Regions from separate parts of the Pseudomonas sp. 18-147 genome, predicted to be linked through region 1. Evidence: predicted binding sites of a transcription regulator. Region 1 holds the regulator's gene; the other holds the start of a gene.
What was found. Region 1 encodes LexA, which represses DNA repair genes until DNA is damaged. Its sites were predicted from a motif close to CTGTNTNNNNANACAG; they were not measured.
Positions count from the first base shown of each region.

Region 2: a site for LexA is predicted at 2,510-2,525, ahead of recN (DNA repair protein RecN). Genes of this name have one in related genera too.

Region 1 covers NZ_CP182296.1:2,265,992-2,278,118, reverse strand. The annotation lists gene ACM0M4_RS10960 (amino acid permease) at 1-835, opposite strand, end outside; gene ACM0M4_RS10955 (glyceraldehyde-3-phosphate dehydrogenase) at 937-2,403, opposite strand; gene mfd (transcription-repair coupling factor) at 2,543-5,989, shown strand; gene ACM0M4_RS10945 (CsiV family protein) at 6,000-6,629, shown strand; gene ACM0M4_RS10940 (S-methyl-5'-thioinosine phosphorylase) at 6,675-7,412, opposite strand; gene nagZ (beta-N-acetylhexosaminidase) at 7,424-8,422, opposite strand; gene psrA (transcriptional regulator PsrA) at 8,624-9,325, opposite strand; gene lexA (transcriptional repressor LexA) at 9,557-10,171, shown strand; gene sulA (SOS-induced cell division inhibitor SulA) at 10,183-10,668, shown strand; gene ACM0M4_RS10915 (hypothetical protein) at 10,690-10,923, opposite strand; gene ACM0M4_RS10910 (DUF6586 family protein) at 11,129-11,647, opposite strand; gene topA (type I DNA topoisomerase) at 11,754-12,127, opposite strand, start outside.
Region 2 covers NZ_CP182296.1:5,642,846-5,654,972, reverse strand. The annotation lists gene ACM0M4_RS26815 (outer membrane protein assembly factor BamE) at 1-237, opposite strand, end outside; gene fur (ferric iron uptake transcriptional regulator) at 335-739, shown strand; gene recN (DNA repair protein RecN) at 809-2,485, opposite strand; gene grpE (nucleotide exchange factor GrpE) at 2,653-3,213, shown strand; gene dnaK (molecular chaperone DnaK) at 3,303-5,216, shown strand; gene dnaJ (molecular chaperone DnaJ) at 5,332-6,465, shown strand; gene dapB (4-hydroxy-tetrahydrodipicolinate reductase) at 6,522-7,328, shown strand; gene carA (glutamine-hydrolyzing carbamoyl-phosphate synthase small subunit) at 7,511-8,647, shown strand; gene leuE (leucine efflux protein LeuE) at 8,659-9,309, shown strand; gene carB (carbamoyl-phosphate synthase large subunit) at 9,329-12,127, shown strand, end outside.

The DNA.
Region 1 (12,127 bases):
TGCCGCTGTAGTCGTCGCCGGAAGCGTTGATGGTCTCCACCAACTGGTCCCATGGATACAGCGAGAGCAGCACCGCCAGGGCGCCGATATAGAAGATCAGGATCCGGTAGATCACCTGGTTGATCGCCTTCGGGATCACCTTCCGCGGCTCGGACGCCTCGGCGGCGGTGATACCCACCAACTCCAGCCCCCCGAAGGAGAACATGATGATCGCCAGGGTCATCACCAGGCCGCTGAGACCGTTGGGGAAGAAGCCGCCGCGGTCCCACAGGTTGCTCACCGAGGCTTGCGGTCCGCCACCGCCGCCGACCAGCAGGTAGATACCGAGCAGGATCATGCCGACGATCGCCGCTACCTTGATGATCGCGAACCAGAACTCGGTCTCGCCGAAGGCTTTCACGTTGGCCAGGTTGATCGCGTTGATCAGCACGAAGAACGCCGCCGCCGTCGCCCAGGTCGGCACGTCCGGCCACCAATACTGGATGTACTTGCCCACCGCGGTCAGCTCCGACATGCCCACCAGGATGTACAGCACCCAGTAGTTCCAGCCGGAAAGGAAACCGGCGAATCCGCCCCAGTACTTGTGTGCGAAGTGACTGAAGGAGCCGGCCACCGGCTCCTCGACGATCATCTCGCCGAGCTGGCGCATGATCAGGAAGGCGATGAAGCCGCCAATGGCGTAACCGAGGATCATCGACGGGCCGGCCGTCTTGATGACGCCCGCCGAGCCGAGGAACAGCCCGGTGCCGATCGCCCCGCCCAGCGCGATCAACTGGATGTGGCGATTCTTCAGGCCACGCTTCAGCTCGCCCTGGTGCAGATGTTGACCATCCATTGAAAAACCCTAAATCGAAGTGAGTAGTTTCTTGTTCTGGTTATCCACAGAAATGAAAAACGGGAGCCCGAGAGCTCCCGTTTTCCTCTACGCCTTGCGCATCAACGCGGGAAGGCCGGCGGGTTGACCCCAGCCATGTCTTCCATCACGCGCACTACCTGGCAGCTGTAGCCGAACTCGTTGTCGTACCACACGTACAGGACGACACGGTTGTCGTTGCAGATGGTCGCCTCGGCGTCCACCACGCCGGCATGGCGCGAACCGACGAAGTCGGTGGAAACCACTTCCTGGGAGCTGACGAAGTCGATCTGCTTCTGCAGGTCCGAGTGCATGGCCATCTGGCGCAGGTACTCGTTGATCTCTTCGCGGGTGGTGGCCTTTTCCAGGTTCAGGTTGAGGATCGCCATGGACACGTTCGGCGTCGGCACACGGATCGCATTGCCGGTCAGCTTGCCTTTCAGCACCGGCAGGGCCTTGGCCGCGGCGGTGGCGGCACCGGTCTCGGTGATCACCATGTTCAGCGGCGCGCTGCGGCCACGACGACTGCCCTTGTGGAAGTTGTCGATCAGGTTCTGGTCGTTGGTGTACGAGTGAACGGTCTCGACGTGACCGTTGACGATGCCGTACTGGTCGTTGACGGCCTTCAGCACCGGCACGATGGCGTTGGTGGTGCAGGAGGCGGCCGAGATGATCTTGTCGTCGGCGCCGATGTCGGTGTGGTTGATACCGTGCACGATGTTCTTCAGCGCACCCTTGCCCGGAGCGGTAAGGACCACGCGATCGATCCCCGGGCACTTCAGGTGCTGGCCGAGGCCTTCGGCGTCGCGCCACTTGCCGGTGTTGTCGACCAGCAGGGCGTTCTTGATGCCGTACTGGGTGTAGTCGATCGACGCCGGATCGTTGGAGTAGATCACCTGGATCAGGTTGCCGTTGGCGGTCAGCGTGTTGTTTTCTTCGTCGATGGTGATGGTGCCGTCGAACGGACCGTGCACCGAGTCCCGACGCAGCAGGCTGGCCCGCTTGACCAGGTCGTTCTCGGCGCCCTTGCGCACGACGATCGCGCGCAGGCGCAGGCCGTCGCCGCCGCCGGTCTTCTCGATCAGGATGCGCGCCAGCAGGCGGCCGATGCGGCCGAAGCCGTAGAGCACGACGTCGGTGCCTTCGCGGGCATCGCCGTTCTGCTTGCCGACCACCTCGGCCAGCTCGGCCTTGACGAAGTCCTCGATGCTGCGGCCGTTACCTTCTGCCTTGAACTTGGCGACCATCTTGCCCAGATCGACGGAAGCGGCGCCCAGCTTGAGCTCGCTCATCGCCTTGAGGATCGGGAACGTCTCGTGAACCGACAGCTCGGCGTCATCAGCCATGCGATGACGGGCGAAACGATGCGCCTTCATGATCGCGATCACCGAGCGGTTGATCAGACCACGGCCATGGATCGAGGTCACCACATTGTTATTGCGGTAGAGCTGGCCAATCAGCGGGATCATGGCTTCCGCGATGGCTTCACGATCGATCCATTCACCGAGACACTGGTCGGGCTTCTGAGTCACGGGCAATACCTTCCACATGTAGGGGATGAAAAAAGGGGCTACATTATGACCGCGCCGGCCAGGCTCGGCAATCTGCAGCAGTCGGAAGACTGACATCCAGCAGTCGGGAAAGTTACAATCCGGCGGGTCAAATTCCCGACCGGAGCCCAGCTTGCCCGTGTCCGTACTGCGTCTTCCCAGCCTGCCGGCCAGCGCCGGCAAGCAACACTGGGGCAACCTCCCCGGTGCCGCGCTGAGCCTGGCTGTCGCCGAGGCCGCCAGTTCCGCCAAGCGCTTCACCCTGCTGCTGACCGCCGACAGCCAGAATGCCGAACGCCTGGAACAGGAACTGCGGTTCTTCGCCCCCGACCTGCCGGTATTGCATTTCCCCGATTGGGAAACCCTGCCCTACGACGTCTTTTCGCCGCACCAGGACATCATTTCCCAGCGCATCGCCGCCCTCTACCAGTTGCCGCAGCTCAAGCACGGCGTGCTGGTGGTGCCGATCTCCACCGCCTTGCACCGCCTGGCGCCGACCCGCTTCCTGCTCGGCAGCAGCCTGGTCCTCGACGTCGGCCAGAAACTCGACGTCGAGCGGATGCGCCTGCGCCTGGAAGGCGCCGGCTACCGCTGCGTCGACACGGTCTACGAGCACGGCGAGTTCGCCGTCCGCGGCGCGCTGATCGACCTGTTCCCGATGGGCAGCGAGTTGCCCTTCCGTATCGACCTGTTCGACGACGAGATCGAGACCCTGCGCACCTTCGACCCGGAGACCCAGCGCTCCATCGACAAGGTCGAGTCGATCCGCCTGCTGCCGGCACGCGAATTCCCCCTGAACAAGGAAGCGGTCACCGGCTTCCGCGGCCGCTTCCGCGAGCGCTTCGACGTCGACTACCGGCGCTGCCCGATCTACCAGGACCTCGCCAGCGGTTTGACACCCTCGGGAATCGAGTACTACCTGCCGCTGTTCTTCGAGGAAACCGCGACCCTCTTCGACTACCTGCCGCAAGACACCCAGGTGTTCTCCCTGCCCGGCATCGAACAGGCCGCGGAGCAGTTCTGGAATGACGTACGCAGCCGCTACGAGGACCGCCGGGTCGATCCGGAACGGCCATTGCTGCCGCCGGCGGAAGTGTTCCTTCCGGTGGAAGACTGCTTCGCCCGGCTGAAGAACTGGCCACGGGTGGTCGCCAGCCAGGAGGACGTCGAGCCGGGCGTCGGGCGCGAGCGCTTCCCGGCCCTGCCGCTGCCGAACCTGGCGATCGAAGCCAAGGCCGCCGAGCCGCTGGCCGCGCTGCGCCGGTTCATCGAGGAGTTCCCCGGCCGCGTACTGTTCTGCGCCGAATCGGCCGGACGCCGGGAAGTCCTGCTGGAGCTGCTGGCCCGACTGAAGCTGCGCCCCGAGGAAGTCGACGGCTGGCCGGCCTTCCTCGCCAGCCAGGCACGCCTGGCGATCAGCATCGCGCCGCTGGACGAGGGCCTGCTGCTGGACCATCCGGCCCTCGCCCTGGTCGCCGAAAGCCCGCTGTTCGGCCAGCGCGTCATGCAGCGCCGGCGCCGGGAAAAGACCCGCGACGGCGGCGACGCGGTGATCAAGAACCTCACCGAGCTGCGCGAAGGCGCGCCGGTGGTGCACATCGACCATGGCGTCGGCCGCTACCTGGGCCTGATCACCCTCGAGGTGGACAACCAGCAGGCGGAATTCCTCATGCTGCAATACGCCGAGGACGCCAAGCTCTACGTGCCGGTCGCCAACCTGCACCTGATCGCCCGCTACACCGGCGCCGACGACGCCCTGGCGCCGTTGCACCGGCTCGGCTCGGAAACCTGGCAGAAGGCCAAGCGCAAGGCCGCCGAGCAGGTCCGCGACGTCGCCGCCGAGCTGCTCGACATCTACGCCCGCCGCGCCGCCCGCGAAGGCTTCGCGTTCAAGGATCCGCAGGCCGACTACGCGACCTTCTCGGCCGGCTTCCCGTTCGAGGAGACGCCGGACCAACAAAGCGCCATAGAGGCGGTGGTCGCCGATATGCTCGCGCCCAGGCCCATGGACCGCCTGGTCTGCGGCGACGTCGGCTTCGGCAAGACCGAAGTGGCGATGCGCGCGGCGTTCGTCGCCGTGCATAGCGGCAAGCAGGTGGCGGTGCTGGTGCCCACCACCCTGCTCGCCCAGCAGCACTACAACAGCTTCCGCGACCGCTTCGCCGACTGGCCGGTGAGCGTCGAGGTGATGAGCCGCTTCAAGAGCGCCAAGGAAGTCGAGAATGCTGCGCGGCTACTGGCCGAAGGCAAGATCGACATCCTCATCGGGACCCACAAGCTGCTCCAGGAAGACGTGAAGTTCGCCAACCTGGGGTTGGTCGTGATCGACGAGGAACACCGCTTCGGGGTGCGCCAGAAGGAGCAGCTCAAGGCCCTGCGCAGCGAAGTGGACATCCTCACCCTCACCGCCACGCCGATCCCGCGGACCCTGAACATGGCCGTCTCCGGCATGCGCGACCTGTCCATCATCGCCACGCCGCCGGCGCGCCGCCTGTCGGTGCGCACCTTCGTCATGGAGCAGCAGAACGCGGTGATCAAGGAAGCGCTGCTCCGCGAACTGCTGCGCGGCGGCCAGGTGTACTACCTGCACAACGAAGTGAAGACCATCGAGAAGTGCGCCCGCGACCTCGCCGAACTGGTCCCGGAGGCGCGCATCGGCATCGGCCACGGACAGATGCACGAGCGCGAGCTGGAACAGGTGATGAGCGACTTCTACCACAAGCGCTTCAACGTGCTGGTGGCCTCGACCATCATCGAGACCGGCATCGACGTGCCCAGCGCCAACACCATCCTCATCGAGCGCGCCGACAAGTTCGGCCTGGCCCAGTTGCACCAGTTGCGCGGCCGCGTCGGTCGCAGCCACCACCAGGCCTACGCCTACCTGCTGACACCGCCGCGCCGTCAGATGACCCCGGACGCCGAGAAACGCCTGGAAGCCATCGCCAACGCCCAGGACCTGGGCGCCGGCTTCGTCCTCGCCACCCACGACCTGGAGATCCGCGGCGCCGGCGAGTTGCTCGGTGACGGCCAGAGCGGGCAGATCCAGGCGGTCGGCTTCACCCTCTACATGGAAATGCTCGAACGGGCGGTGAAGGCCATCCGCAAGGGCGAGCAGCCGAACCTCGAGCAGCCGCTGGGCGGTGGGCCGGAGGTCAACCTGCGGGTGCCTGCGCTGATCCCCGAGGATTACCTGCCCGACGTGCATGCCCGGCTGATCCTCTACAAGCGCATCGCCAACGCCCCTGACGAGGAAGGTTTGCGCGAGTTGCAGGTGGAGATGATCGACCGCTTCGGGCTCCTGCCCGATCCGGCGAAGAACCTGATGCGCCTGACCCTTCTGAAGCTGCAGGCGGAAAAACTTGGAATCCTCAAGGTCGATGCCGGACCGCAGGGCGGTCGTATAGAATTCGCCGCCGATACCCAGGTCGACCCGCTGGTATTGATCAAGCTGATCCAGGGCCAACCGAACCGCTACAAGTTCGAAGGCGCAACCCTGTTCCGCTTCCAGGTGCCCATGGAACGACCGGAAGAACGCTTCAATACCCTGGAGGCGCTGTTCGAGCGCCTGACACCGCAAACCACCTAAGGATTAGCCTATGCGCTTGTTCCGTTGCCTTGCCCTGCTGCTCTCACTGGCCGCCCCCGCGGCATTCGCCGGCGGTCCCTACCAGGTGGAACTGGTGGTGTTCCGCCAGGCCGGCGATGCCGTGCCGTCCAGCCAGCCGGCCCCGGACGACTGGGCCACCGGCGCACAGCCGCTGGCCAGCGACGCCCTGCGCGCCACCGCGCTCGACAACCAGCTCGCCAAGCTCAGCCAGGACAACGGCTACACCGTGCTGCTGCACAAGGCCTGGCGCCAGGACATCGGCGAGACCCCGGTGAAGATCGCCCTCAGCGAAGGCCAGGAACAGGATCATCATTTCCCGGTGGAAGGTACGCTGACCCTCAGCCAGGTGCGCTTCGTCGACATGGAGGCCGATTTCTGGGTCAATCGCTTCGGCGACGACGGTTTCCTCGCCGGCAGCCAGCACATCAGGCAGGGCACGCGGCTGAAGAATGGCGAACTGACCTATCTCGACCATCCGAGCCTGGGCATCCTGATCAAGGTGGTGCCGGTCGGCGCCCGTCCCGCCGCCCCCAATCCCATGGAAATGGAAGAACAGCAGGCACCGGCGGACGCGCCCCCCGTCGAAGGCGGCTTCGACGCCGCACCTCCTGCGCAATAGCGAAAAAGGCCGCAATAGCGGCCTTTTTTTCGTTGCGATGGCCGCCTAGCCGGCCAGGACCCGCGCCAGCACCTCGCGCACCTTGCCGATGCCATCGTGCAACGCCTGTTCGATTTCGGCCATGGTGATGATCCCCGCCGACTTGCCCGCCGCGGGATTGACCACCAGCGCCAGGCAGGCGTAGGGCAGGTCCAGCTCGCGGGCCAGTGCCGCCTCGGGCATGCCGGTCATGCCGACGATATCGTTGCCGTCCCGCTCCAACCGGGCGATTTCCGCCACCGTTTCCAGGCGCGGCCCTTGGGTGCAGGCGTAGACCCCATGGCTGCTGTGCGCCAGCCCCAACGCACGCAACGCCTCGATCAGGCGCTGGCGCAACGGCTCGTCATAGGGGTGGCTGAAGTCGATATGGGTGACATGCTCGATATCGCCGGCAAAATAGGTGTGCTCGCGTCCCGAGGTGTAGTCGATCAACTGGTGCGGCACGCACAGGTGCCCCGTTCCCATCGCCGCATGGATGCCACCCACCGCGTTGACCGCGATCACCGCCTCGGCACCCGCCTGCTTCAGCGCCCAGAGATTGGCGCGGTAGTTCACCTGGTGCGGCGGGAAGCGGTGCGGATGACCGTGACGTGCCAGGAACAGCACCTCGCGCCCGGCGTAGCGGCCACGCTGGAGCGGCGCGGACGGCGCGCCATACGGCGTTTCGATCGGCAGGGACTCGCCCAGCGTCAGCCCTTCCAGCTGGGTCAGGCCGGTTCCTCCGATAATCGCGTAGACACTCATCGACAGCTCCCTCAATCAATCAGTTGCGCGGCGCGCAACGCGGACAGTGCTTCCAGCCAGCGCGGCTGCTGGCGATAGTCGGTATTCGCGTAGCCCTTGCCACGCATGCGTTGCAGACGCGACGGCGGGGTCACCTTCAGGCGTTGCAGGGCAGCCAGGGCCAGCTCGGCGGAAGCCCGGTCGTTGCACACCAGGCCCATGTCGCAGCCCGCGGCCAGGGCGGCCTCGATGCGGCTGGCGGCGTCGCCGACCACATGGGCGCCGGCCATCGACAGGTCGTCGCTGAATATCACCCCGTCGAACTTCAGCTCGCCGCGCAGGATCTCCTGCAACCAGCGCCGGGAAAAGCCGGCGGGCTGCGGGTCGACCTGCGGATAGATGACATGGGCCGGCATCAGCGCGTCGAGCTGTCCGGCCAGGCGGGCGAACGGAACCAGGTCGCTGCGCCGGATTTCCTCGAGACTGCGCGCGTCTTCGGGAATCGCCACATGGGAATCGGCCTCGGCCCAGCCGTGACCGGGAAAATGCTTGCCGGTGGCGGCCATCCCGGCGGCATGCATGCCGCGAATGAAAGCACCGGCAAGCAGCGCGGCACGCTCCGGGTCGCCCTCGAAGGCGCGGCTACCGACCACGGCGCTGCGCTGGTGATCGAGATCCAGCACCGGCGCGAAACTCAGGTCGAGGCCGACCGCCTGCACCTCGGTCGCCATCAGCCAGCCACAATGCTCGGCCAGCTCTTCGGCATTGGGGTTGTCGGCGATCGCGCGCATCGCCGGCAGGCGCACGAAGCCCTGGCGCAGGCGCTGCACGCGCCCTCCTTCCTGGTCGACGGCCAGCAACAGGTCGGGACGGATGGCGCGAATGGCCGCACACAGTTCGCGAACCTGGGCAGGATGCTCGATGTTGCGAGCGAAGATGATCAGCCCGCCCACCTCGGGGTGGCGCAGGATTTGGCGGTCCTCGGCGGTCAGCCAGGTGCCGCCGATGTCGAGCATCAGAGAGCCTTGCATGAAGAGTCCTATGGCCTGGAAATCAGCGAAGCCCGCCGTCACGGGCCTCAGACAGCGCACACTGTACTGCACCCGGCAGAAAGACTTAAGTCCCGGGGCGGTACCGCGCGCCTGCCAATGGAGCCGGCCTGGCGCATGGAGTTCCGCCCGGAGCACAGAGAAAGGAGAAAAGAAAACGGCGCCCTGGGGCGCCGTCTGCGATCAGGCCTTGGCGGGCGTCTTGTTCCGCGGGCGCAGTTGCGCCCCGGCCAGCAGCGGATCGTCGATGCCGCTCTCGGCGCGCATGCCGGCAGCGAAGAACGGCACCATCAGGTGCATCACCTGCTCGGTGGAAGTGTTCACGCCGAAATCGGTTTCCGCCATCGCCCGCAGGGCCTTGATCCCCGACATGCTGAAGGCGGCCGCGCCGAGCATGAAGTGCACGCGCCAGAACAGCTCGATGGGCGGCAGCTTCGGCGCAGCCTCGTTGACCAGCAGCATGTAGCGCCGGAAGACCTTGCCGTAGACCTCCTCCAGGTACTTGCGCAGGTGCCCCTGGCTCTGGCTGAAGGCCAGGCCGAGCAAGCGCATGAAGATCGACAGGTCGTTGCCGCTGCGCGGCTTCACCGCCATCGCCTGGGACACCAGCAGGTGCAGGAGGTCCTCCAGGGTGGCGTGCTGGGCCTCGGGCTTGGCCTGGCGACGATCCAGCTCCTTTTCCAGGCTGGCGCAGAATGGCCCGAGGAAGCGCGAGAACACCGCCTGGATCAGCGCCTTCTTCGAACCGAAGTGATAATTCACCGCCGCCAGGTTGACCCCGGCCTTGCTGGTGATCAGACGCAACGAGGTTTCGGCGAAGCCTTTTTCCGCGAACAGCTGTTCCGCCGCATCGAGAATGCGTTCGACGGTTTCCGACTGGGCCATGGTTTCTCCGCCTGACAAACACTTGTTTGAAACATACGTTTCAGCCACATCCCTTGTCAAGCGGCAGATGACGCACCAGTCAGGAAAATTACAGAGAAGTCCCGAAAAACGGAAGCAAGACACTGGCCAACTTCATCGTGACGCAGGACGAAATGTCATGCGGAAAATCATTGCCACGCCCCGCTCACTGTATATAATCCCAGTCACTGGATAAAAACACAGAGCGACGACATGCAGAAGCTGACGCCCCGCCAAGCCGAGATCCTCTCCTTCATCAAGCGCTGCCTGGAAGACCACGGCTTTCCGCCGACCCGGGCGGAAATCGCCCAGGAACTCGGCTTCAAGTCGCCGAACGCCGCCGAGGAGCACCTCAAGGCGCTGGCACGCAAGGGCGCCATCGAAATGACTCCGGGCGCCTCTCGCGGCATCCGCATTCCCGGCTTCGAACCGCATGCCGCCAACGACGATGAGGGCCTGCCGGTGATCGGACGGGTCGCCGCCGGCGCACCGATCCTCGCCGAACAGAACATCGAGGAATCCTGCCGGATCAATCCCGCCTTCTTCAATCCTCGCGCCGACTACCTGTTGCGCGTGCGCGGCATGAGCATGAAGGACATCGGCATCCTCGACGGCGACCTGCTGGCCGTCCACGTCACCCGCGAAGCGCGCAACGGCCAGGTGGTGGTCGCGCGGATCGGCGAGGAGGTCACGGTGAAACGCTTCAAGCGCGAAGGCAGCAAGGTCTGGCTGCTGGCGGAAAACCCTGAGTTCGCTCCGATCGAAGTCGATCTGAAGGAGCAGGAACTGATCATCGAAGGCTTGAGCGTCGGCGTGATCCGGCGCTGACAGGAGATACCATGCAGACCTCCCACTCGCTGCCCAGCGCCCAGTTGCCACTGTTCCAGGAAGCGTTCTGGGCCAGCAACGGCGCACCCTTGCTCGACGATGTCATCGACAGCCCTTCCAGCGCCTCCATCGAGGAACCCGCTGCCTTTAGCGAACTTTCGCTCAGCGGCCTGCCGGGGCACTGCCTGACCCTGCTCGCACCGATTCTCCGCGAGCTCAGCGAGGAACAGGATGCCCGCTGGCTGACCCTGATCGCTCCGCCGGCGAGCCTGACCCATGAATGGCTGCGCCGCGCCGGCCTGAACCGCGAGCGCATCCTGCTACTGCAGGCGAAGGACAACGCCGCTGCCCTGGCGCTCAGTTGCGAGGCCTTGCGCCTGGGCCGCAGCCACACCGTGGTCAGTTGGCTGGAGCCGCTGAGCCGGGCGGCGCGCAAGCAACTGTCCCGCGCCGCCCAACTGGGCCAAGCACAGAGCCTGAATATTCGTCTGGGTTGAAAAAACGGCGGGGGACAGCGTTCAGTGCAGGACGCGGGGGCCTTCGTCGTGTTCCATCTCGCCCTCGGCAAGACGACCGGCCATTTGCACGCCGACATTGAACATGGCCTTGGCCACTTCGACATGCTGGCCTTGCAGGAAATTCTTCGCGTCCCCGGAGAACTCCAGGGTCACCAACGCCTCCTCGTCATCGGCGCGACGCAGCACGATGCGCCCGTCGGGCATTTCTACGATTTCAAGGAAGGATGTTGGCATGACAGACGCTCTCTACGAAGACGCGACATTGTAACAGCCCATCCAGTGCATCCCTAGCCCGCATCCGCCTTCCGGTTCCCCTCTCGCGCCTGTAACGGCGGTTCCAGAGCGCCCGGACGGCATCCGCTAAATTTTTTTGCTGGCAAATCAACCGAGTGGAACGGTAGGAAAATGTCCTACCGCTGATCGGCGAATGACGACGGCGTTACAGCTCCGTCAGGCTCTCGCGAAAACGCAGGACCAATTGCTTCAGCGACTGCCGCCATTCCTCGAGGGTTTCGCGAGAAAGCAAGGGGGCTTCTTCGTCGATACTCACGGCAACGATCAACGGTGTGCTGGGGTCGATCTTCGCTGCCTTGGTCGGTCGCGGCGGCAGGAACAGCTCGGAGTAGGCGCCCAGCAACTGGCCCAGCCAGGTTTCCGGCTGCGACGCCAACTCCACCAGTTCAGCCAGCTCGGGGCTGGGCGCGGCCGCCAGCACTTCGGCATTCAGCAATGCATCCACGCGAGGAGCGGCAGCCTGCGGCAGACGGTAGTAACCGGCGATCTCATGGCATACACCGAGCACTGCGCCATAAAGGTGGAACAGCGCCGACTCGCGCTCCCCCTGGATGATCGCCTGGGCATTCATCGCCCGCTCGGCATCGGCTCGCTTCCAGGCCTCCAGAGCCAACCCGGCGAAATACAGCTTCTGGTTGGTGCGGGTATAAAGCTCTTGGGCCATGCCGGTACTCCCGATTAAAACTGGAAGGAATGCGGAGCGCAGGCCAGGTCAGCGCCCGGCCTTCGCGCAGTATAAGCGCGCCCCATGCAAGCGGGCGCGCCATCCATCAGCGCTTGTCTTCGACCTTCCACTTGCCGCCATCGTAGAAGGCGCGCCAGCCGGTGGGCTTGCCATCGACCTCGGACTGCACGTATTGCTCCTTGGTCTTGCGGCTGAAACGGATCACCGCGGGACGGCCGTCCGGGTCTTTCTGCGGGGCGTCGCAGAGGTAATGGTACTTGGGATCCAGCTCGGCCTTGTGCGGGATGATCTCGCTCACCAACGGCGCGCGGGTCTCGCGGTTCTTCGGGAACTGGCTGGCGGCCAGGAACATGCCCGAAGCGCCGTCGCGCAGCACGTAGATATCGTCCACCTTCTCGCACTTCAATTCAGGCATGCGGATGGCGTCCATCTTCGGCGGCGCCGCCTCGCCATTCTTCA
Region 2 (12,127 bases), 3.2 Mb from region 1:
GATGCTGTAGAGGTAGTCCCAACGATTGGCGTGGAAGGTATCGACGATGAGCGGGTTGCCCATGATAAACCGCACTTGGCGTCGGGTCATTCCGGGACGCAACTGGTCTATCATGTCCTGCGTTACGACGTTGCCTTGCTGGATGTCGATTTTATAGACGCCAGGAAACGAGCAACCGGCGAGTGCGGCAAGCCCCGCGAAAGCGAGACAGGTCAGCATGAGCTTGGCGTTTTGCATCGGTGAGCGACTTCCACTATCTTGGCTGGGCAAATAAAAGCCCGATCATACCCGTATTCCGGGATACTGCGAAACATCCCGCGCTGAGAAAGCAGACATGGTTGAAAATAGCGAACTTCGAAAAGCCGGCCTTAAAGTGACCCTGCCGCGGGTCAAGATCCTGCAGATGCTCGACTCGGCCGAGCAACGCCACATGAGCGCCGAAGACGTGTACAAGGCGCTGATGGAAGCAGGCGAGGACGTGGGCCTGGCAACCGTCTATCGGGTGCTGACCCAGTTCGAGGCCGCCGGCCTGGTGGTGCGTCACAACTTCGATGGCGGCCATGCCGTGTTCGAGCTCGCCGATAGCGGCCACCACGACCACATGGTCTGCGTCGATACCGGCGAGGTGATCGAGTTCATGGATGCGGAAATCGAGAAGCGCCAGAAGGAAATCGTCCGCGAACGCGGCTTCGAGCTGGTCGATCACAATCTGGTGCTCTACGTGCGCAAGAAGAAGTAGTCGCGCAACGGTTCCATGCGAAAACGGCGACCCTGGGGTCGCCGTTTTCATTTTCCATTGAAGGAACGTTCAGTTCTGGGCGGCCAGGTTGACCAGTTTCTTCGCGTGGGCCAGGGATTCCTTGGTCAGGTCGACGCCGCCGAGCATGCGGGCGATCTCCTCGATCCGCTGGGCCTTGTTCAGGGTGGCGACCGCCGTACGGGTTTCGCTGCTGCCGCGTTCCTTGTGCACGAACAGGTGCTGGTGGCCCTGGGCGGCGACCTGCGGCAAGTGGGTCACGGTGAGGACCTGGCCGCGTTCGCCGAGGCGGCGCAGCAACTGTCCGACCACTTCGGCGGTGGGGCCGCCGATGCCGACGTCGACTTCGTCGAAGACCAGGGTGGGGATGCGCGAGGTCTGTGCCGTGATCACCTGGATCGCCAGGCTGATCCGCGACAGTTCGCCGCCCGAGGCGACCTTGGCCAGCCCTTTCAGCGGCTGCCCGGGGTTGGCGCTGACCAGGAACTCCACGCTTTCCAGTCCGTTGGCCTGCGGCTCGGCGCTGTCGCCGGGATGCAGGACGATGGCGAAGCGCCCCCCGGGCATGCCCAGGCGCTGCATCTCCTGCTCCACGCTGGCGGCAAGAGGTGCGGCCGCGGCCTGGCGCAGGCGGCTCAGTTCTTCGGCTTTTTCCTGGTAATGCCGGGCGTAGGCGGCCAGCTCGTCGCCCAGGCGTCCGACCGCTTCGTCGTCGGCGTTCAGCGCCTCCAGTTCGTCGAACAGGCGCTGCTGCAGGTCGGCCAGTTCGGCGGGCTGGACCCGGTGCTTGCGCGCCAGGGAGTAAATGACGTCCAGGCGCTCCTCGACCTGCTGCTGGCGATTGGGATCGGCATCGAAGTGGTCGACGAAGCGGTTCAGTTCGCCGATCGCCTCCTCGACCTGGATCTGCGCGCTGGACAACAGATTGACCGCTTCGCCGAGAGCGGCGGGCTGGCCGCTGAACGAGGTCAGGCGGTTGAGGCTGGCATTGAGCGCGGAAAGGACGTTGCCGGCATCGCTCTCGCTGCACATTTCCACGACTTGGCGGCAGGCGGCGAGCAGGCTTTCGGCGTTGCTCAGGGTCTTCTGCTCCTGCTCCAGGCTTTCCAGTTCGTTTTCGCCGAGGGACAGGTTTTCCAGTTCTTCCAGCTGGTAGCTGAGCAACTGGTGGCGGGCGCGCTGTTCGTCGCCGCTACGCGACAGGCGTTCGAGTTCCTGACTGGTCTGCTTCCAGCGTTGCGCGGCGAGCTGCACCTGGCGCGCCAGCTCCTGGCAGCCGGCGTACTCGTCGAGCAGGCGCCGATGGGTCTCGCTCTTCAGCAGCGACTGGTGCTCGTGCTGGCTATGGATGTCGATCAGCAGTTCGCCCAGGCTCTTCAGGTCGCCCAGAGGGCAGGGCGTGCCGTTGATGTAGGCACGCGAGCGACCTTCGGCAGTGATCACCCGGCGCAGGATGCACGGACCGTCCTGTTCCAGGTCGCGCTCGGCGAGCCAGTCGCGGGCCTCGGCGATGGCGCTGACGTCGAAGCTGGCGAGAATGTCGGCCTTGTCCGCTCCGGGACGTACCGCGCCGCTGTCGGCGCGGTCGCCGAGGGTAAGGCCGAGGGCGTCGAGCATGATCGACTTGCCCGCGCCGGTTTCGCCGGTGATCACGCTCATGCCGGTAGCGAGTTCGAGATCCAGGTGCTCGACGATGGCGTAGTTGTGAACGGACAGGTGAACCAGCATGGCGGGCGGCTCCGTGGGTTTTGTCTGGTTATTTATACAGTATTTTTTCCGGCTGGCAATTGCCGCTCGCCCCTTGAACCGTGGAAAGCCGTCCCCATATAGCCGGCAACGTTGCGAACTTATGCGTTCGCCTTGTATTTGCCAGCTTATTTTTGAAGGAGAGTGGCATGGCTGACGAACAGCAGACCCTGGATCAACAGACCCCCGAGCAGCCCACCGGCGCCGCCGAGGACCTGACCGCCCGCGTGCAGGAGCTGGAGGAGCAGCTGGCTGCCGCCCAGGACCAGGCGCTGCGCATGGTCGCGGATCTGCAGAACGTACGCCGGCGTGCGGAGCAGGATGTCGAGAAGGCGCACAAATTCGCGCTGGAGAAATTCGCCGGCGACCTGCTGGCGGTGGTCGACACCCTCGAGCGCGGCCTGGAGATGTCCGATCCCAACGACGAGGCGATCAAGCCGATGCGCGAAGGGATGGAACTGACCCTGAAGATGTTCGACGACACCCTGCGCCGCTACCAGGTGGAGGCGCTGAACCCGGAAGGCGAGCCTTTCAACCCCGAGCAGCACCAGGCGATGGCCATGCAGGAAAGCGCTTCGGCCGAGCCGGGCAGTGTCCTCAAGGTGTTCCAGAAAGGCTACCTGCTCAACGGCCGCCTGCTGCGTCCGGCGATGGTGGTGGTCAGCAAGGCGCCGGCGGAAACCCCGCCTTCCATCGACGAGCAGGCTTGAAATTCGACGCGACGACCCCATCTGGGTAGTCAACCGAGCACGAGACCCACGGGCGGGTCGCACGGAATCAAAGTTTCTGGAGAGTGAATATGGGCAAAATCATTGGCATCGACCTGGGTACCACCAACTCCTGCGTGGCTATCCTGGAGAACGGTAACGTCAAGGTCATCGAGAACGCCGAGGGCGCGCGTACCACCCCCTCGATCATCGCCTACACCAACGATGGCGAAACCCTGGTGGGCCAGCCGGCCAAGCGCCAGGCGGTCACCAACCCGCAGAACACCCTGTATGCGGTGAAGCGCCTGATCGGCCGTCGCTTCGAAGAGAACGTGGTTCAGAAAGACATCCAGATGGTGCCGTACAGCATCGTCAAGGCCGACAACGGCGACGCCTGGGTGGAAGTGAAGGGCCAGAAGATGGCGCCTCCGCAGATTTCCGCCGAAGTGCTGAAGAAAATGAAGAAGACCGCCGAAGACTACCTCGGCGAGCCGGTCACCGAAGCGGTGATCACCGTTCCGGCCTACTTCAACGACAGCCAGCGCCAGGCCACCAAGGACGCCGGCCGTATCGCCGGCCTTGACGTCAAGCGGATCATCAACGAGCCGACCGCGGCGGCGCTGGCCTACGGCCTGGACAAGGCCAAGGGCGACCACACCGTGATCGTCTATGACCTGGGCGGCGGTACCTTCGACGTGTCGGTGATCGAGATCGCCGAAGTCGACGGCGAGCACCAGTTCGAAGTGCTGGCCACCAACGGCGACACCTTCCTCGGCGGCGAAGACTTCGACATCCGCCTGATCGACTACCTCGTCGACGAGTTCAAGAAGGAAAGCGGCATCAACCTGAAGGGCGACCCGCTGGCCATGCAGCGTCTGAAGGAAGCGGCCGAGAAAGCCAAGATCGAGCTGTCCTCGACCCAGCAGACCGACGTCAACCTGCCGTATGTGACTGCCGACGCGAGCGGTCCGAAGCACCTGAACGTCAAGGTTTCCCGCGCCAAGCTGGAGTCCCTGGTCGAAGACCTGGTGCAGCGCACCATCGAGCCGTGCCGCACCGCGCTGAAGGATGCCGGCCTGGATGTTTCCGATATCCATGAAGTGATCCTGGTCGGCGGCCAGACCCGCATGCCGCTGGTACAGAAGACCGTTGCCGAGTTCTTCGGCAAGGAAGCGCGCAAGGACGTCAACCCGGACGAAGCCGTGGCTGTCGGTGCCGCCATCCAGGGCGCGGTCCTGGCCGGCGACGTGAAGGACGTGCTGCTGCTCGACGTGACCCCGCTGACCCTCGGCATCGAGACCCTGGGCGGTGTGATGACCGGTCTGATCGAGAAGAACACCACCATCCCGACCAAGAAGTCGCAGGTGTTCTCCACCGCCGACGACAACCAGGGCGCGGTGACCATCCACGTGCTGCAGGGCGAGCGCAAGCAGGCCGCGCAGAACAAGTCGCTGGGCAAGTTCGACCTGGCCGACATTCCGCCGGCTCCGCGCGGCGTGCCGCAGATCGAGGTGACCTTCGATATCGATGCCAACGGCATCCTGCACGTCTCGGCGAAGGACAAGGCCACCGGCAAGCAGCAGTCCATCGTGATCAAGGCATCCTCCGGCCTGTCCGAGGATGAGATCCAGCAGATGGTCCGCGATGCCGAGGCGAATGCCGAGGAGGACCGCAAGTTCGAGGAACTGGCTGCCGCTCGCAACCAGGGCGACGCGCTGGTCCACGCGACCCGCAAGATGATCACCGAGGCGGGCGACAAGGCCACCGCCGAGGACAAGGCGACCATCGAGAAGGCGCTGGGCGAGCTGGAAGCGGCGGTGAAGGGCGACGACAAGGCCGAGATCGAGGCCAAGATGAACGCTCTGTCCCAGGCTTCCACCCCGCTGGCGCAGAAGATGTACGCCGAACAGGCCCAGCAGGGCGAAGACGCTCCCCAGGGCGAGCAGGCGAAAGCCGCTGACGACGTGGTGGACGCCGAGTTCGAAGAGGTCAAGGACAACAAGTAAGCCCCGGCTTGCTTCTGCCCCGCGTGCCGGCCAGGCCGGTACGCATGATCCGCCACGCGGGAGCCTGCTCCCGCGTTGGCGTGTCTGGAGGGTCCTTAATTGAGACGGAAAGGTTATGGCGAAACGAGACTTTTACGAGGTTCTGGGGGTTGAGCGTGGCGCCAGCGAGGCGGACCTAAAGAAGGCCTACCGCCGCCTGGCGATGAAATACCACCCGGACCGCAATCCTGGCGACAAGGAAGCCGAGGACAAGTTCAAGGAGGCCAACGAGGCCTACGAGGTCCTCTCCGATGCCAGCAAGCGGGCGGCCTACGACCAGTACGGCCATGCCGGCGTCGATCCGAATATGGGTGGGGGCGCTGGCGCCGGTTTCGGCGGGGCGAGCTTCTCCGACATCTTCGGCGATGTGTTCAGCGATTTCTTCGGTGGCGGCGGTGCCCGCGGTGGCTCGCGCGGCGGCGCGCAGCGCGGCGCGGACCTGCGCTACACCCTGGACCTCGACCTGGAGGAGGCGGTACGTGGCACCACCGTTACCATCCGCGTGCCGACCCTGGTCGGTTGCAAGACCTGCAACGGCAGCGGCGCCAAGCCCGGCACCACACCGGTCACCTGCACCACTTGCGGTGGTATCGGCCAGGTGCGCATGCAGCAGGGCTTCTTCTCGGTCCAGCAGACCTGCCCGCGCTGCCACGGCACCGGCAAGATGATTTCCGATCCCTGTGGCTCCTGCCATGGCCAGGGGCGCGTGGAAGAGCAGAAGACCCTGTCGGTGAAGGTGCCGGCCGGCGTCGACACCGGCGACCGCATCCGCCTCACCGGCGAAGGCGAGGCCGGCAGCATGGGTGGTCCGGCGGGCGACCTGTACGTGGTGGTCAATGTGCGCGAGCACCCGATCTTCCAACGCGACGGCAAGCATCTGTACTGCGAAGTGCCGATCAGTTTCGCCGACGCTGCGTTGGGTGGCGAGCTGGAAGTGCCGACCCTGGATGGCCGGGTCAAGCTGAAGATTCCGGAAAGCACCCAGACCGGCAAGTTGTTCCGCCTGCGCGGCAAGGGCGTGGCCCCGGTGCGCGGCGGCGGCGCCGGCGACCTGATGTGCAAGGTGGTGGTGGAAACCCCGGTGAACCTGGACAAGCGCCAGCGCGAGCTGCTCGAGGAGTTCCGCAAGTCGTTGCAGAGCGACACCTCGCATTCGCCCAAGGCCAGTGGCTGGTTCGAAGGCATGAAGCGTTTCTTCGACGACCTATAAACAAAGCCATGGGCGCGGCCTGACAGCCGCGTCCGGGTTCCGCGTGGAGTGGTTTTATGCGACGTATAGCCGTAGTGGGCGCCGCCGGGCGCATGGGCAAGAACCTGATCGAGGCCGTTCAGCAGACCGGCGGTGCCGCCGGGCTGACGGCGGCGGTGGATCGTCCGGATAGCACCCTGGTGGGGGCGGACGCCGGCGAGCTGGCCGGTCTCGGCCGGATCGGCGTGCCGCTGTCCGGGGACCTGGGCAAGGTCTGCGAGGAGTTCGACGTCCTGATCGACTTCACCCATCCCTCCGTAACCCTGAAGAACATCGAGCAGTGCCGCAAGGCGCGCCGCGCGATGGTCATCGGCACCACCGGCTTCAGCGCCGACGAGAAGCTGCTGCTGGCCGAGGCGGCGAAGGATATCCCGATCGTCTTCGCTGCCAACTTCAGCGTCGGCGTGAACCTTTGCCTGAAGCTTCTGGATACCGCGGCACGGGTGCTGGGCGACGAAGTGGATATCGAGATCATCGAGGCCCATCACCGGCACAAGGTCGATGCGCCGTCCGGCACCGCCTTGCGCATGGGCGAGGTGGTAGCCCAGGCGCTCGGCCGGGACCTCCAGGAAGTGGCGGTCTACGGACGCGAGGGGCAGACCGGCGCGCGGGCGCGGGAAACCATCGGCTTCGCCACCGTGCGCGCCGGAGACGTGGTGGGCGACCACACCGTGCTGTTCGCCGCCGAGGGCGAGCGCGTGGAGATCACCCACAAGGCTTCCAGCCGCATGACCTTCGCCCGTGGCGCGGTGCGTGCGGCGCTGTGGCTGGAGGGCAAGGAGAACGGCCTGTACGACATGCAGGATGTGCTCGGCCTACGCTGAGGCGCTGCCGCACGTCGTCTTATTGGTGGACCGGAATGTCGCGATTCTGTAAACTACAGCTTTAGTGTGTCCACTAAAAGCAGCGCAGCATGAATCGAAAAAAAGCGGGATGACTCTTCACGGTGTCATCCCGCTTTTTTACACCTGCGCGACCAGTCAGGCTTGATTTACGGGAGGTCTTCTTGACTAAGCCAGCCATACTTGCACTTGCCGACGGCAGCATTTTTCGCGGTGAAGCCATCGGTGCCGACGGCCAGACCGTTGGCGAGGTGGTGTTCAACACCGCCATGACCGGCTACCAGGAAATCCTTACCGATCCTTCCTACGCCCAGCAGATCGTCACCCTGACCTACCCGCACATCGGCAATACCGGTACCACCCCGGAAGACGCCGAGGCCAACCGTGTCTGGGCCGCCGGCCTGATCATCCGCGACCTGCCGCTGATCGCCAGCAACTGGCGCAGCAAGCAGTCGCTGCCTGACTACCTGAAAGCCAACGGCACCGTCGCCATCGCCGGCATCGATACCCGTCGCCTGACCCGTATCCTCCGCGAGAAGGGTTCGCAGAACGGCTGCATCCTGGCTGGTGCCGACGCTACCGAGGAACGCGCGCTGGAGCTGGCTCGCGCCTTCCCCGGCCTGAAGGGCATGGACCTGGCCAAGGAGGTCACCACCGCCGAGCGCTACGAGTGGCGCTCCAGCGTCTGGAACCTGGAAAGCGACAGTCACCCGGAGATCCCGGCCGGTGAACTGCCGTATCACGTGGTGGCCTACGACTACGGCGTCAAGCTGAACATCCTGCGCATGCTGGTGGCGCGCGGCTGCCGCCTGACCGTGGTGCCGGCGCAGACACCGGCCAGCGAAGTGCTGGCGCTGAACCCTGACGGCATCTTCCTTTCCAACGGCCCCGGCGACCCCGAACCGTGCGACTACGCGATCCAGGCGATCCGCGAATTCCTCGATACCGAGATCCCGGTGTTCGGCATCTGCCTCGGCCATCAGTTGCTGGCCCTGGCCTCTGGCGCCAAGACCCTGAAGATGGGCCACGGCCACCACGGCGCCAACCACCCGGTGCAGGACCTGGACAGCGGCGTGGTGATGATCACCAGCCAGAACCACGGTTTCGCGGTCGACGAGAGCACCTTGCCGGACAACCTGCGAGCCACTCACAAGTCGCTGTTCGACGGTACCCTGCAGGGTATCGAGCGCACCGACAAGGTCGCTTTCAGCTTCCAGGGCCACCCGGAGGCGAGCCCCGGTCCGCATGACGTCGCCCCGCTGTTCGACCGCTTCATCTCGGCGATGGCCGAGCGTCGCTGAGGAGCAGAGCCATGCCGACCCTGGGGATAACCGATTTCTGGACCTACGTGCTGGGTGTGGTTTTCGTGATCCTGTTGCCCGGGCCGAACTCGTTGTTCGTCCTCGCGACTTCGGCCCAGCGTGGCGTGGCGACCGGCTACCGGGCCGCCTGCGGCGTGTTCCTCGGCGACGCGGTGCTGATGCTGCTGTCGGCCCTTGGCGTGGCGTCCCTGCTGAAGGCCGAGCCGATGCTGTTCATCGGCCTGAAGTACCTCGGTGCGGCCTACCTGTTCTATCTCGGCGTCGGCATGCTGCGGGGCGCCTGGCGCAAGCTGCGCAATCCCGAAGCGACGGCGGCGCAGGCCGAACAGGTGGATGTCCACCAGCCGTTCCGCAAGGCGCTGCTGCTCAGCCTGTCGAATCCCAAGGCGATCCTGTTCTTCATCTCCTTCTTCATCCAGTTCGTCGATCCCGGCTATGCCTATCCGGGCCTGTCGTTCCTGGTGCTGGCGGTGATCCTGGAACTGGTCAGCGCCCTTTACCTGAGCTTCCTGATTTTCACCGGTGTGCGGCTGGCGGCCTGGTTCCGCCGGCGGCAACGGTTGGCTGCCGGCGCCACTTCGGGCGTCGGCGCCCTGTTCGTCGGCTTTGGTGTGAAGCTGGCCACCGCAACCCTGTCCTGATTATTGCAACGAGAGTCCCATGCCAAAACGTACAGACATAAAGAGCATCCTGATCCTCGGTGCCGGCCCCATCGTGATTGGCCAGGCCTGCGAATTCGACTACTCCGGCGCCCAGGCCTGCAAGGCCCTGCGCGAGGAGGGCTACCGCGTCATCCTGGTGAACTCCAACCCCGCGACCATCATGACCGACCCGGCGATGGCCGACGCGACCTACATCGAGCCGATCAAGTGGGCCACCGTGGCCAAGATCATCGAGAAGGAACGCCCCGACGCGCTGCTGCCGACCATGGGCGGCCAGACTGCGCTGAACTGCGCCCTGGACCTGGAGCGCCACGGCGTGCTGGAGAAGTTCGGCGTGGAGATGATCGGCGCCAATGCCGATACCATCGACAAGGCCGAGGACCGCTCGCGCTTCGACAAGGCGATGAAGGATATCGGCCTGGCCTGTCCGCGCTCGGGCATCGCCCACAGCATGGAGGAGGCCTACGGCGTGCTCGAGCAGGTCGGCTTCCCCTGCATCATCCGTCCGTCCTTCACCATGGGCGGCACCGGCGGCGGTATCGCCTACAACCGTGAAGAGTTCGAAGAGATCTGCGCCCGTGGCCTCGACCTGTCGCCGACCAACGAGCTGCTGATCGACGAGTCGCTGATCGGCTGGAAGGAATACGAGATGGAGGTGGTCCGCGACAAGAAGGACAACTGCATCATCGTCTGCTCCATCGAGAACTTCGACCCGATGGGCGTGCACACCGGTGACTCGATCACCGTGGCACCGGCGCAGACCCTGACCGACAAGGAATACCAGATCATGCGCAACGCCTCGCTGGCGGTATTGCGCGAGATCGGCGTGGAAACCGGCGGTTCCAACGTGCAGTTCGGCATCTGCCCGAACACCGGGCGCATGGTGGTGATCGAGATGAACCCGCGGGTTTCCCGCTCCTCGGCCCTGGCCTCCAAGGCCACCGGTTTCCCGATCGCCAAGATCGCCGCCAAGCTGGCGGTCGGCTACACCCTCGACGAACTGCAGAACGACATCACCGGCGGTCGCACCCCGGCGTCGTTCGAGCCGGCCATCGACTACGTGGTGACCAAGATCCCGCGCTTCGCCTTCGAGAAATTCCCGAAAGCCGATGCCCGCCTGACCACCCAGATGAAGTCGGTCGGCGAAGTCATGGCCATCGGCCGGACCTTCCAGGAGTCGGTGCAGAAAGCCTTGCGCGGCCTGGAAGTCGGCGCCACCGGCTTCGATCCGAAGCTCGACCTGAACGACCCGGAGGCCGACAGCATCCTCAAGCGCGAGCTGACCGTGCCCAGCGCCGAGCGTGTCTGGTACGTCGCCGACGCCTTCCGCGCCGGCAAGAGCGTCGAGGAAGTGTTCGAGCTGACCCGCATCGACGAATGGTTCCTGGTGCAGATCGAGGACCTGGTCAAGGACGAGGAGAAGGTCAAGACCCTCGGCCTGTCCTCCATCGATCGCGAGCTGATGTACAAGCTCAAGCGCAAGGGCTTCTCCGACGCGCGCCTGGCCAAGTTGCTCGGCGTCACCGAGAAGAACCTGCGCAGCCATCGCCACAAGCTAAAGGTACTGCCGGTCTACAAGCGCGTCGATACCTGCGCCGCCGAGTTCGCCACCGACACCGCCTACATGTATTCGACCTACGAGGAAGAGTGCGAGGCCAACCCGTCGAGCCGCGAGAAGATCATGATCCTCGGCGGCGGTCCGAACCGCATCGGCCAGGGCATCGAGTTCGACTACTGCTGCGTGCACGCGGCGCTGGCGATGCGCGAAGACGGCTACGAGACCATCATGGTCAACTGCAACCCGGAAACCGTCTCCACCGACTATGACACCTCCGACCGCCTGTACTTCGAGCCGGTGACCCTCGAGGACGTCCTTGAGATCGTCCGCGTCGAGCAGCCCAAGGGCGTGATCGTCCAGTACGGCGGCCAGACCCCGCTGAAGCTCTGCCGCGCCCTCGAAGAGGCCGGCGTGCCGATCATCGGCACCAGTCCGGACGCCATCGACCGTGCCGAAGACCGCGAGCGCTTCCAGCAGATGGTCCAGCGCCTGAACCTGCGCCAGCCGGCCAACGCTACCGCGCGCAGCGAAGACGAGGCCCTGGCCGCGTCCAAGGCCATCGGCTATCCGCTGGTGGTACGTCCGTCCTACGTGCTGGGCGGGCGGGCGATGGAAATCGTCTACCAGGAAGAAGAACTCAAGCGCTACATGCGCGAGGCGGTGCAGGTTTCCAACGACAGCCCGGTGCTGCTCGATCACTTCCTCAACTGCGCCATCGAAGTCGACATCGACGCGGTATGCGACGGCGAGATCGTGGTGATCGGCGCGATCATGCAGCACATCGAGCAGGCTGGCGTTCACTCCGGCGACTCCGCCTGTTCGCTGCCGCCGTACTCGCTGCCGCAGCACATCCAGGACGAGATCCGCGAGCAGGTCAAGAAAATGGCCCTGGAGCTTGGCGTGGTCGGCCTGATGAACGTGCAGATGGCGGTGCAGGGCGAGGATATCTTCGTCATCGAGGTCAATCCGCGCGCCTCGCGTACCGTGCCGTTCGTCTCCAAGTGCGTCGGCGAGTCGCTGGCCAAGGTCGCCGCCCGCGTCATGGCCGGCAAGACCCTGGCCGAGGTCGGTTTCACCCAGGAAATCATCCCGCCGTTCTTCAGCGTCAAGGAAGCGGTGTTCCCGTTCGCCAAGTTCCCCGGCGTCGATCCGATCCTCGGCCCGGAAATGAAGTCCACTGGTGAAGTGATGGGCGTCGGTGATAGCTTTGCCGAAGCCTTTGCCAAGGCTCAGTTGGGG